DNA from 4 places in the Nitrincola nitratireducens genome. Region 1 is predicted to be linked to each of the others. Evidence: predicted binding sites of a transcription regulator. Region 1 holds the regulator's gene; each other region holds the start of a gene.
The links. The regulator sigma-54, encoded in region 1, starts transcription at its own class of promoters, with help from an activator protein. The targets are predictions, from matches to a motif close to TGGCACNNNNNTTGCTNT.
Positions count from the first base shown of each region.

Region 1 (3,190 bases):
ACAACTCATTACCATCACGGGCAATGCTCAAGTTCAACAAGCCAATGACCGCTTTACAGGACAGCGTATTGTTTACAACATGGATAAATCGATTGTAGATGCATTCGGTAGCGAGCAACCTGGTGGTCAACGCGTCGAAATGATCATTCAACCTAGGTCCAACAATTGATATGATCACGCTTGAAGCACAACATTTAGCTAAGTCGTATAAACGTCGACAGGTCGTGCGCGATGTGTCCTTACATCTTAAGCAAGGTGAAATTGTAGGACTCCTTGGCCCTAACGGTGCTGGAAAAACAACCTGCTTTTATATGATTGTTGGTTTGATCAACGCAGATCAAGGCGCTATTTTAATTGATGAAAAAGATATTACCCGTTTACCGATGCACGGGCGCGCACGCCTTGGCTTGGGCTACTTGCCACAAGAAGCCTCCGTATTCAGGAAACTATCGGTTGCTGAAAACATCTTGGCTGTTTTACAAACGCGAAAAGATCTTAACTCATCTCAGCGCAAGGCAATGCTTGAAAGCTTGCTAGAAGAGTTTAGTATTACGCATATACGTGACAGTTTAGGCATGTCCCTATCTGGTGGAGAGCGTCGACGTGTTGAAATCGCGCGAGCGTTGGCAACCGAACCTGCGTTTATTTTGCTTGATGAACCCTTTGCGGGTGTTGATCCAATATCGGTTAGCGATATAAAGCAAACGATCAAGCATCTACAATCTAAAAATATCGGCGTGTTAATCACGGACCACAATGTCCGTGAAACACTTGATATATGTGAACGAGCATACATTGTTTCGGAAGGTCATATCCTTGCAGAAGGCCACCCATCTGACATAATGGCAAATGAACAGGTTCGACAAGCCTATCTTGGCGAGCAGTTCAGGCTCTAAACATTAATCCGTATCCTTCAACTGAGTGATATATCTGGCATATGAAGCAAGCCTTACATTTAAAAATCGGCCAGCACCTCACCATGACGCCGCAATTGCAGCAGGCTATTCGCTTATTGCAATTATCGACGTTGGACCTACAACAAGAGATACAACAAGCGCTGGAAAGCAATCCGCTGCTTGAAATCAGCGAAGATGATACGGATACGGATATCCCAGTCCATTTAAGTTCGGACAACCAACGAGAGCTGAGCACAGAACCCTCCTCAAATGACCGTGAAGAGGTGGTTGAGCATGAAGCGGAAGCTGAGCACGATTGGAACGATCAAATACCTGAAGACCTCCCCACAGACAGCAGCTGGGAAGATACCTTTCAGCATCAAAGTTCAGGGAGCAGTTCTGACAGCGAATGGGCCGACAATGAAAACGACTCTCGTGAAGACACGCTGCTTGATCATTTAAATTGGCAGTTAAATTTAACACCTATGTCCGATGCGGATCGCCTGATTGCTGAAGCGATAATTGAGGCCATTGACCCTGATGGATATCTGCAGGTTAGTGTTGATGAACTCATGGAGCAATTCGTTGCTCAATTCCCCGATATCTTCAGTGATATTGACCTTGATGAAGTCATCGCCGTGTTACACAGGGTTCAACAATTTGACCCCCCTGGCGTTGCGGCACGTGATTTGAGCGAGTGTTTAAGCATTCAGATTAAACAATTACCAGACACTCTGCCTTGGAGAGAAACGGCTTTAAAGTTAGCGAATGAACATCTCCAACTCTTAGGGAATCATGACTACAAAGCGCTAATGCGCAAGCTGCGCTTGAACGAAGAAGACTTGTCGTCGGTCATCGAGATCATTCAGTCACTCAATCCAAAGCCCGGTGCCAGCATTGCTTCCAGTCAATCTGAATATGTCATACCTGATGTTGTCGTTCGCAAAGTCCAAGATCAATGGATTGTCTCGCTAAGCCCAGAGACATCACCGAAGCTTCAGATTAATACACAATATGCCGATTTAATTCGACGAGCCGACAACAGTGCTGACAACACCTATTTGAAAAACCACCTACAAGAAGCTCGCTGGTTTCTAAAGAGCCTAATGAGTCGAAACGAGACCTTATTAAAAGTCGCAACAGAAATCGTCGAGCGCCAAAAAGACTTCTTAGAAATGGGTGAAGAGGGCATGAAACCGATGGTCCTTCATGATATTGCTGAGGCCGTCTCTATGCATGAATCCACCATTTCACGTGTCACCACTCAAAAATTCATTCATACTCCTCGAGGTATTTTTGAATTGAAATATTTTTTCTCAAGCCAGGTGAACACGGCTGATGGAGAAGGCGCATCTTCAACAGCTATCCGAGCTCTGATTAAAAAGCTTGTTACAAGTGAGAATACCGCCAAGCCTTTAAGCGATAATAAAATTGCACAACTCTTAATGGAGCAAGGTATCAATGTTGCCCGTCGAACCGTAGCAAAATATCGTGAAGCTTTAGGTATTCCACCTTCTAATGAGCGTAAGCGTCTGCTTTAATTATAATAGATAGGTACGAGCCATTTCGTACCCTTACCAAGGAGACAACCCATGCAGATCAATATTACTGGCCACCATGTAGAATTGACTGAATCCCTAAATGACTACGTTCACACTAAATTTGAGCGTCTTGAACGTCATTTTGATAACATTACCAATGTTCAAGTCACACTGAGTATTGAAAAACAACGCCAGAAAGCGGAAGCTACAATGCACCTCGCCGGTGGTGAAGTGTTTGCGCAGTCCGAAAATGAAGATATGTATGCGGCGATTGATGCTTTGGTCGATAAACTTGACCGACAAGTTATTAAGCATAAAGAAAAAATGAAATCCCATAAATAAAGACGATTTAGTAATTATCATGCCTATTTCCGAGCTACTGACCGAATCAAGAACCCTTTGTCATATTGACGCCATCAGCAAAAAAAGGGTTCTTGAACTTGCCAGCCAAACCCTAGCTGAGCAAGCAAGCGGATTAGATGCTGAAGACATCTTCAGCGGTCTTTTAAACAGAGAGCGTCTCGGTAGCACTGGCATCGGCGACGGTGTGGCTATTCCACACTGTCGCTTGGCAGGTTGCACAGAGGCCTTAGCACTGCTCATGACCCTCCAATCAGCTGTCGATTTCGACGCCATCGATAACCGACCCGTTGATATTATTTGCTGCTTACTGGTTCCGGAAGATGCTGCCAGCGAACACTTACAAACCTTGGCAACTTTAGCGGAATTGTTCAGCCAATCCAACGTGCGTGA
Region 1 covers NZ_AONB01000001.1:58,261-61,450, reverse strand. The annotation lists gene lptA (lipopolysaccharide transport periplasmic protein LptA) at 1-169, shown strand, start outside; gene lptB (LPS export ABC transporter ATP-binding protein) at 171-896, shown strand; gene D791_RS00280 (RNA polymerase factor sigma-54) at 938-2,437, shown strand; gene hpf (ribosome hibernation promoting factor) at 2,489-2,779, shown strand; gene D791_RS00270 (PTS sugar transporter subunit IIA) at 2,799-3,190, shown strand, end outside.

Region 2 (3,190 bases), on a different contig from region 1:
CCCCAGTCTTCATGGAGCTTTAATCCCATTGCGCCCGCTTGAATTTGCTCGCGCAGCGCTTCAGGTAAGCTTGCATTGCCCTTGCCTAAAAAGCCGAGGTTGATGGGTAAGCTGTCACCTGCCTCCAGCATGCGATATATGTTCCAAGGCCCTGATGTACAGGTGGTGGCGTTGGTTCCCGTTGCAGGGCCCGTGCCGCCACCAATCATGGTGGTGACGCCTGAGCAAAGGGCTTCGTCAACCTGTTGTGGGCAGATAAAATGAATATGGGCATCAATGCCGCCAGCGGTGAGTATTTGGCCTTCTCCTGCGATTACCTCGGTGCCAGGGCCAACGACAATATCGACGCCGGGTTGGGTATCGGGATTGCCTGCTTTGCCGATGGCTTGAATGCGTCCATTCTTGATCCCGACGTCGGCTTTGACGATGCCCCAATGATCGATAATCAACGCATTTGTAATGACAAGATCGACGGTAAATTCAGACACCGATTGCGCTTGTCCCATGCCATCGCGAATGACTTTTCCGCCACCAAATTTGACTTCGTCACCATAGATGGTGAAGTCTTTTTCAACTTCCAGCCAAAGCTCGCTATCCGCTAGACGTAACTTGTCCCCCGTTGTGGGACCAAACATTTCCGCATAGGCTTGTCGTGAAATACTTGCCATTGAAGCCTCCCGTTGTCTTATAGACTGCCCATGATTTTGCCTTGAAATCCATACACCTTGCGCTCACCTGCATAGGCAACCAGTTCGACGGTGCGACTTTGCCCTGGCTCAAAACGCACCGCTGTGCCAGCGGCGATATTCAAGCGAAAGCCTCGTGTCTTTTCGCGATCAAATTGCAAGGCATCATTGGCTTCATAAAAATGATAATGAGACCCCAGTTGTATGGGACGATCGCCTGTATTTGCAACGCTTACGCTCAGGGTTTCGCGGCCAACATTCAACTCAATGTCACCAGGCAGGACTTTCATTTCACCCGGAATCATGTGCTACTCCTCAGACAATAGGATCATGGATAGTGACGAGCTTGGTCCCATCCGGAAAGGTCGCTTCAATCTGAACTTCAGGAATCATCTCGGCGATCCCGTCCATTACATCTTCGCGAGTTAGCAGGGTACGGCCGTAATCCATCAGTTCAGCAACTGTGCGTCCGTCTCTGGCACCCTCCATAATTGCGGCACTGATGTAAGCGATAGACTCAGGATAGTTGAGTTTTACTCCGCGTGCTTTGCGACGTTCGGCCACTAAAGCCGCGGTGAAAAGTAAAAGTTTGTCTTTCTCGCGGGGTGTTAATTCCATAACCTAGTCTCGGTTGAGGTCCGGCATCGGACGATTAATCAACGAGTCAAAAAGACTTGCTTAAGTATGCCTTTGATTTAGCAAAGAGCGTGCCATGACCCATGACGGCGCATCAGGCTCTTTCTGCTCTTTTTCGGTGCGAAAATTGCACCAAAATCATGCATTTAAAAATGTTCTTGATAGATTTTGGTGCGGTGTTTCTTTGCCAATGAGAGGGCGCTCATGTGAATTACTTTACAGCAAAGCAATCCACATAGGGTGTTGATAACTTAAAGCTTTAACAACTCGGCAACATAATCGGCATCTTTGTCGCCACGCCCGGAAATATTGATCAAAATGGTTTTGTCTTTACTTAAGGTCGGCGCAGTACGAATCGCCCAAGCAACCGCATGAGAGCTTTCAAGCGCTGGGATAATGCCTTCTACACGAGACAGCATCATATAGGCATCTAAACACTCTTGGTCCGTTGCTGTGGCATACTGCACACGGCCTAGGTCTTTTAAATAGGAGTGTTGGGGGCCAACGCCAGGGTAGTCTAACCCAGAGGCAATGGAATGAACGGGCATCGGCTCGCCGTCTTCAGTTTCTAAGACGTAGCACTTCATACCGTGAATTTGTCCTGGTTTACCAAGCGTTAGGGTCGCCGAATGTTGATCTGTATCCAGTCCTTTTCCTGCAGGTTCAACCCCAACCATTTGAACATCTTCATCGTTCAAAAACGCAGTAAAGAGGCCAATCGAATTACACCCGCCGCCAACACATGCGGTCAGATAGTCAGGCAACTTGCCAAAGCGGCTGAGGAACTGCTCTCTTGCTTCTTCACCTATGACGGATTGGAAGTCACGCACCATTTTTGGGAAGGGGTGAGGACCAACAACAGAACCAATGGCGTAGATGTAGTTTTGTGGGTCTTTTAAGTATTCTTCAAAGGCGCTGTCGACTGCATCCTTTAAGGTCGCGGTTCCGCGTGTCACAGGGATCAGCGTACAGCCTAGGATTTTCATTTTCACAACGTTGGGGTGTTCTTTTTCAATATCGACCTGTCCCATGTGAATTTCGCAGGGAATACCCACCAATGCACAGGCTGTTGCCAAAGCAACGCCATGTTGTCCTGCACCGGTTTCGGCAATCACTTTGGTTTTACCCATGTATTTCGCCAGTAAGGCTTCGCCTAAGCAGTGGTTAACCTTGTGTGCGCCAGTATGGTTTAAGTCTTCACGCTTCAAAAAGATTTGCGCCCCACCGAGTTTTTCGCTCAAACGACGTGCATGAAAGAGCGCACTTGGACGGCCAATGTAGTCTGCAAACAGTGTTTTTAACTCGTCTTGAAACTCGGGCATCTGTCGAATTTCTTCGTAGGCCTTGTCTATATCATTCATCACCGCTTGCAACTCGGGTGGAATAATCTGCCCACCGTATTCACCAAAATAGCCTTGAGCATCAGGCATGGGGCCAAATTCTAACTTACTCATGTACCTATCCTTTAAAAATTATAATAGCAGAGCGAGGGGCTCATGCTGTGAGTTAATCATCTTTAAATGAAGCGGGAAGAGCAAGCGTCTTGGTGAAATTATCCTTATGAATGTTGTGGCTAGTGGTGGGGGTGGGAGAAGGTTTTTTGCTTTGGAGTCTTCCACGCACAATGATTCGACCAGCGGTGAAAGAGACTTCTTCCCTGACCTGTGTGTTTAAATCCCAGCCTGCCTGCTCAAGTGCTGGGTTGATGAACTTAGTGCAAATATCCCGTTCCGTGAGCGATTTTTTGTCCATATCCACTATCTCGCGTTTGATGATTAGCGCTTGATTAAAAACAGTTTCGTCGTAGTTAAGAGTAACTCAATAGAAGGGATTTCTGAAGTGTGGGTGTGGATTAGCTGTTCAAAGAC
Region 2 covers NZ_AONB01000009.1:111,643-114,832, reverse strand. The annotation lists gene ureC (urease subunit alpha) at 1-668, opposite strand, end outside; gene D791_RS09760 (urease subunit beta) at 686-991, opposite strand; gene ureA (urease subunit gamma) at 1,002-1,304, opposite strand; gene trpB (tryptophan synthase subunit beta) at 1,574-2,776, opposite strand; gene D791_RS09745 (hypothetical protein) at 2,829-3,074, opposite strand.
Region 2: a site for sigma-54 is predicted at 1,382-1,399, ahead of ureA (urease subunit gamma). Genes of this name have one in related genera too.

Region 3 (3,190 bases), on a different contig from region 1:
GATTTGACGACTGTTCGTCGTGAGTTATCGCCGCCACCGGCAAGTACTCCAACGGGTAGAGTGACCTTTGAGTTTAAATCTTGGGCCTCCGATACTGGACAGGTTCTTGTGCAGAATCCAGATCAGACGTCAGCGACTAAATTTAATACACTTGTGGCAGATCGGTTTAGAGAAGCGAATGAGACTCGAACTTACGATATAACAGTTGATGGCAATAAAACCACAGCAATCGGTACAACCGGGAATATTTTGTTAGCAGGTGTGACTATTCCAATTGCTGCCTCCAATACAGCAGAGCAAATTGCTCAGGCGATTAAAAATCGTGAAGCACAAATTTTAGATCGCAATCCCGAGATTGAGTCAGTTGAAATCAATACACTTGGGGCTGTGCCAACCGTGACGCTTAAGTTTAAAGCGGATGTCGGCAATTTGGATAATGCTTCACCTGTCTATAAACCGCGTTTAACATTGACCGATCCGCCTGCAGGTGCTGGTTTACAGTTTGGCGATAACCTTATTACAACTGCAGTAACCGACAGTCAAATAGAAACCAGCAACATCGTTGAGGGTGATAACGACTATCGTGGCTACTACCGTATGTATGCGTATCTTAATAATGTCGAATTATTGGATATAGGTAAACCCCAAGTTCCGGGTGCTGGTGTCGATACAGAACCAGGCCAAATTCTGATTAAGTTCAATCCCTCTAACGGTTTGCTGACCGAAGTCAATGGTGAGCAATTCCCGGCTGGAGGGCGTGCACCGAGTATTCAAATCAAAGGTGCTGATCCTGCTTCTGAAACGACGGTCATTGATATGCGTCTAGATAACACGACCCAATTTGCTTCGGCGTCTATCGTGAAATCGCAGCAGCAAAATGGCTATGCGAAGGGTGACTTAATTGGTGTGACATTTGCCCCTACCGGTGAAATGATTGCGTCTTTCAGTAATGGTCAAGAGCAGCGTTTAGGTATTGTTGCTTTCGCCACCTTTGAGAACCAAGACGGGCTCCAACCAGTCGGTAATACAGAGTGGATTGCATCCTTGCAGTCAGGTAATCCGATTCTGAACGCCCCCGGAACGGGCTTGAACGGAACCTTGCGCTCGGCGGCGTTGGAGCAATCGAATGTGGATTTGTCCACTGAGCTTGTGAACTTGATCCAGGCGCAGCGTAACTTCCAAGCAAGCTCTAAAACGTTAGAAACGGTTAATAACATTACTCAGAATATTTTGAACATCTAATAATCTATCTGGGTTCAAGAAAAAAGCCTCTACCTCTATCGGTGGAGGCTTTTTTTTTGCTGAAACTTAGTCTGCGTGTCTTCTGTGGCACGACCCTTGCTTATACATGCTTAGAGAATACAAAAGCGGCAAGACTTAACCGCTTGTCAGCTGAATAGGAGTAGACGATGGATAAGGTGCTGTTTTTGGCCATGACGGGGGCGCGAGAAAACATGAACGCGCAACAGATTCGGTCTAATAACCTTGCAAACGTTACCACGACTGGGTTTAAGCAAGATTTTGAGCAAGCCCGATCAATGCGTGTGTTTGGCGATGGCCACACGTCACGTGTCTATGCGATGGCCGAAACACCCGGCACCAACCGGGAATCAGGAACCTTGCAGCAAACAGGACGTGCACTCGATATTGCCATTATGGGTGAGGGATGGTTAGCCGTCCAAGGGCCGGATGGTAATGAAGCTTACACCCGCGCGGGTGCTCTGCAGATCAATGCCGCCAATCAATTAGTGACGGGCAATGGTTTGCCGATTATTGGTAATGGCGGTATTCCAATTTTCATTCCTGATTACCAAAGCATCGATATTGCCAATGATGGCTCAATTACCATCCGGCCACTTGGCGATAATGCAGCCGAGTTGGCTTTGGTCGATGTAATTAAAATGGTCCGTTTAGATCCTGCCAATTCGTTTAAAGGGCCAGATGGCTTGATGAGAACCGATGATCGTGTCCCGATCGCACCAGCTCTGGATTTGCAAATGCGCTCTGGCTATCTCGAGACCAGTAATGTGAATGCCATCGAAGAAATGACGTCCATCATCAGTTTATCTCGACAGTACGAAATTCAAATTAAGATGATGAAAACTGCAGAAGAAAACTCAAGCGCTTCGGCTCGCTTGCTGCAAATGAGCTAATTTTAGGAGTATACAGTTATGCACGGCGCGCTTCATGTAGCTAAAACCGGTTTGAGTGCACAAGACACCAACCTTCGCGTGATTTCGAATAACTTAGCGAACGTCAGTACGGTGGGCTTTAAAAAAGATCGCGCCGTTTTTGAGGATTTGCTTTATCAAGTCCGCCGTCAGCCAGGGGCTCAGAATGCCAATGATGCCCAGCTTCCTTCTGGATTGCAGCTAGGCCATGGTGTGCGGACAGTTAGTACGCAAAAAATGTTCGAAACGGGTGATTTGCAGATTACCGATCGTACCTTTGACTTGGCCATCAATGGTCGTGGATTTTTCCAAGTCGTCCAGCCCAATGGTGACATTGCCTACACCCGCAATGGTCAATTCCATTTAAATGCTGACAATCAGGTGGTCACGGCTGAAGGCTATGCGCTTGAACCTGCGATTGAGCTTCCCGGTGAAGTGGTCAGTTTCAGTGTAGGCGTTGATGGTCAGGTAACCGTAGTTGTTGCTGGAGACATTGCAGCACAAAACATTGGCCAGATTACACTCGCCGACTTCGTGAACCCGGAAGGGCTGTTGGCGGTGGGTCAAAACCTGTTCCAAGAAACGGCGGCCAGTGGCCCTGCGAACGTTCTGGTGGCCGGAGAGGATGGCGCAGGCATTATTAAACAAGGCATGCTTGAAGGTTCAAACGTCAATGCGGTTGAGGAGTTGGTCAATATGATTACCACTCAACGTGCCTATGAGATTAACTCAAAAGTAATTTCGACGGCAGATCAGATGCTATCGTTTGCAACTCAGCAGCTTTAAGGTTGAGTGACTTGAGGAGGGCGATAATGAAACATTTAACACGATTGGGTTTGGTCGTATCAGCCGCTTGGATGATGTCTGGCTGCGTGACAAAAGCTCCAAAGCCAGATAATCCATTCTACGCACCCATTCCCATGGCGTCATTGGAAACGCCAAAGCCGATCAATGGTGCGATTTACAATCCTTCTACAAGCATGAACCTGTATGGTGATGGTCGGGCTCATAGAGTCGGC
Region 3 covers NZ_AONB01000023.1:36,247-39,436, forward strand. The annotation lists gene D791_RS16075 (flagellar hook-basal body complex protein) at 1-1,242, shown strand, start outside; gene flgF (flagellar basal-body rod protein FlgF) at 1,410-2,153, shown strand; gene flgG (flagellar basal-body rod protein FlgG) at 2,172-2,957, shown strand; partial or broken gene D791_RS16090 (flagellar basal body L-ring protein FlgH) at 3,152-3,190, shown strand, end outside.
Region 3: a site for sigma-54 is predicted at 1,328-1,345, ahead of flgF (flagellar basal-body rod protein FlgF). Genes of this name have one in related genera too.

Region 4 (3,190 bases), on a different contig from region 1:
GTTGGGTCTAGACCAACCCAGCCAGCTCCTGGAATGAAGACTTCTGTCCAAGCATGCAAATCGGTAAAGTCAACCTCTGTACCTGAAGGGCCATCCAGAGCTTTGACATCTGCTGTAAGCTGGATGAGATAGCCAGACACAAAGCGCGCCGCTAAACCAAGGTGCCGTAAGATTTGCACCATGAGCCACGCTGAATCTCGACACGACCCCTGAGCTTTCGTTAAGGTTTCTTCGGCCGTTTGTACGCCAGGCTCCATACGAATCAAATAGTCGATGTCTTGCTCTAAACGCTGATTAATCGCGACAAGAAAATCAACCATAGGGGTAGGTTTATCGGCGACTTCACTTAGCCACTGGGTGAGTAATGGACCGGACTCAGTGATTTCTAAATAAGGTATCAGCTCTTTTTTTAATCCGTCAGGTACTTAAACGGAAACGCTTGCGCATAGTCTTCAATAAAAAAGTCGAAGGGGTTGATAACCGTCATAGGGGCGATTAGCTCAACATCGACATGCAAATGCGTCACCTTCTCTGGAAACACCAATCGAGCGAGGTGGTTTCCAAAGGGATCTTGCTGCCAATTTATAAAGTATTCACCACCTGAGACTTTGAGTGAATAGGCATCAATCGGAGTACGACTGTGCGGGGCCGGTCTGAGGCGCACCAAGTGAGGCGAAAGGTTGACGGGTCTGTCGAAGTCGTAACGGGTAGAGTGCTTCAGTGCAACACGTATGGTCATCGTCTTAATCCGGTCAATGATCGTTAAGTAAGTATAGTGAACGAACAGCAATTGATATGCCACTTATACTGCCTATTTATGTAATTCATAGTGAATTCTGAATAAAGGTAGAAAAAATAGGCTCACACGAACTATAGTCTAAAAACAACGACACATAGGTTTAGATATATTTCTGCACTGTTTTGGTGCTTATGCTGGGTTTTTTGATGAGCATTATGGTGCACAAATACAAGCGGTAGCGAAAAAACGCATATCCATATCAACAAAATAACGGTTGGTATGGCAATTGCTAATATTCTTGTAACATCTACAAATAGAACGGAATGCATGCCATGAGTAAAGTAAACTGGCAAAATTACGCGTGTAATGGCTTTTACGATGAGCTACTTGCAGGGCCTGGGCAACCGCGAGATGTTTCTCGGATGTTGTGTGAGTATTTAGCACAGTTGGATGCACGTGAATTAGCCGATCATAAAACGGCGGTTGATGTTGCAATTCAAATGATGGGGATCACCTTTACGGTGTACACCGAAGGCAGCATGATTGATCGCGCTTGGCCTTTTGATATTGTTCCAAGAATCATTCCTCTAGACGAGTGGCAACGAACCTCTGCAGGATTAAAGCAGCGTGTGCAGGCACTCAATATGTTCATTGACGATCTCTATCATGATCAGAAAATTGTCAAAGATGGTGTGTTTCCAGCAGAAGTGCTAGCGCAGTCCGTTAACTTCCGACCCCAGTGTGTGGGGATTACACCACCGCACCGTGTTTGGGCACACATTTGTGGCTCTGATTTAGTCAGAGACAAGGATGGAACGCTCTACGTCTTAGAAGATAATTTACGAGTACCGTCGGGCGTGTCGTACATGCTTGAAAATCGCAACGTCACCAAGCGTGTATTGCCTGAGTTATTTGCAACTGGGCGGATACAACCGGTTGATGATTACACCGATCAGCTATATGACATGCTAGCCTCTATGTCGCCAAGACCTGGAGATGATCCACAAATCGTCGTTCTAACCCCGGGTATCTATAACTCCGCGTATTTTGAGCATTCATATTTAGCTCAACAAATGGGAGTGGAGTTGGTTGAAGGCAGCGACTTGGTGGTAGGTGAAGACGACTGCGTGTACATGCGTACCGTGGACGGTTTGCAACGAGTTGACGTCATTTATCGCCGTATTGACGACATGTTCTTAGACCCTGAAGCCTTTAATCCTGATTCAATGTTAGGTGTTCCGGGCCTGATGCGGGCGTGGCGCAGTGGTAAAGTGGCTTTAGCCAATGCGCCAGGAGCGGGGGTTGCAGATGATAAGGTCGTGTATGCCTTTGTTCCTGAGATTATACGCTACTATCTCGATCAAGAGCCTCTCTTGCCGAATGTGCCGAGCTATCTGTGTATGTTCGAAGATGATCGCAAGTATGTGTTGGATAATCTCGACAAGCTAGTTGTAAAACCTGCGAATGAGTCGGGTGGTTATGGCATGTTGATTGGTCCTCACTCCACTAAAAAAGAGCGAAAAGTGTTCGCTGACTTAATTAATGCCAATCCGCGTAATTATATGGCGCAGCCTACGTTATCTTTATCAACCGCTCCGACCTTGTGTGATGAAGGAATGGAGCCGCGTCATGTTGACTTGCGTCCCTTTATTCTGTCGGGTGGTCAGTCTACCTATGTGACCATGGGCGGACTCACGCGTGTGGCAATGACCAAAGGATCCTTGGTGGTCAATTCCTCACAAGGTGGGGGTAGCAAAGATACTTGGATTGTCGATACTAAGAGGGGTTGAGTTATGTTATCAAGAGTTGCCGAAAGTGTGTATTGGATGGCTCGCTACCTCGAACGTGCGGAAGATACAGCACGGCTGATTAGTGTTAACAGTCATTTATTGTTGGACTTCCCTAAAGCGACCCGCTTGGGCTGGTCGTCTTTAGTGACCATTACGAGCAGTGATGCGGTGTTTGACAAGTACTATACAGAGAGAGATGAGGCCAGTGTGCTCAGCTTCTTCTGTGGAGATCGTCGATACAGTGGATCGATTGTTTCGTCACTTGCCGCTGCGCGAGAAAACTTGAGAACAACGCGTGATGTGATGCCTCAGCGTATTTGGGAGGAGGTGAATCAGCTTTTCTTAGCCATCAGTCATCAAGTTGAAGCTGGGATTACGCCCAGAAATCGCGATGCGTTTTTGAATAGAGTCATTCGCAGTTGTGAGACTGTGAATGGGATGATTGAGGGGACGTTGAGCTATACGCAGGTGAGAACCTTTCTGCAGTTGGGGCGTTCGATTGAGCGGGCGGACATGACAACGCGGATTATTGATGTTCGTTCAGAAAATTTATTGCCGCGCACGCCGGATGAAATGACGCCCTTTGAAACCTTGCAATGGGTGAGCGTTTTGAAGTCGTTAACAGGCTTTCAGATGTACCGTCAACATGTGCGGTTGCGCG
Region 4 covers NZ_AONB01000025.1:23,877-27,066, reverse strand. The annotation lists partial or broken gene D791_RS16705 (transglutaminase family protein) at 1-739, opposite strand, end outside; gene D791_RS16700 (circularly permuted type 2 ATP-grasp protein) at 1,072-2,529, shown strand; gene D791_RS16695 (alpha-E domain-containing protein) at 2,533-3,190, shown strand, end outside.
Region 4: a site for sigma-54 is predicted at 1,015-1,032, ahead of D791_RS16700 (circularly permuted type 2 ATP-grasp protein). Genes of this name have one in related genera too.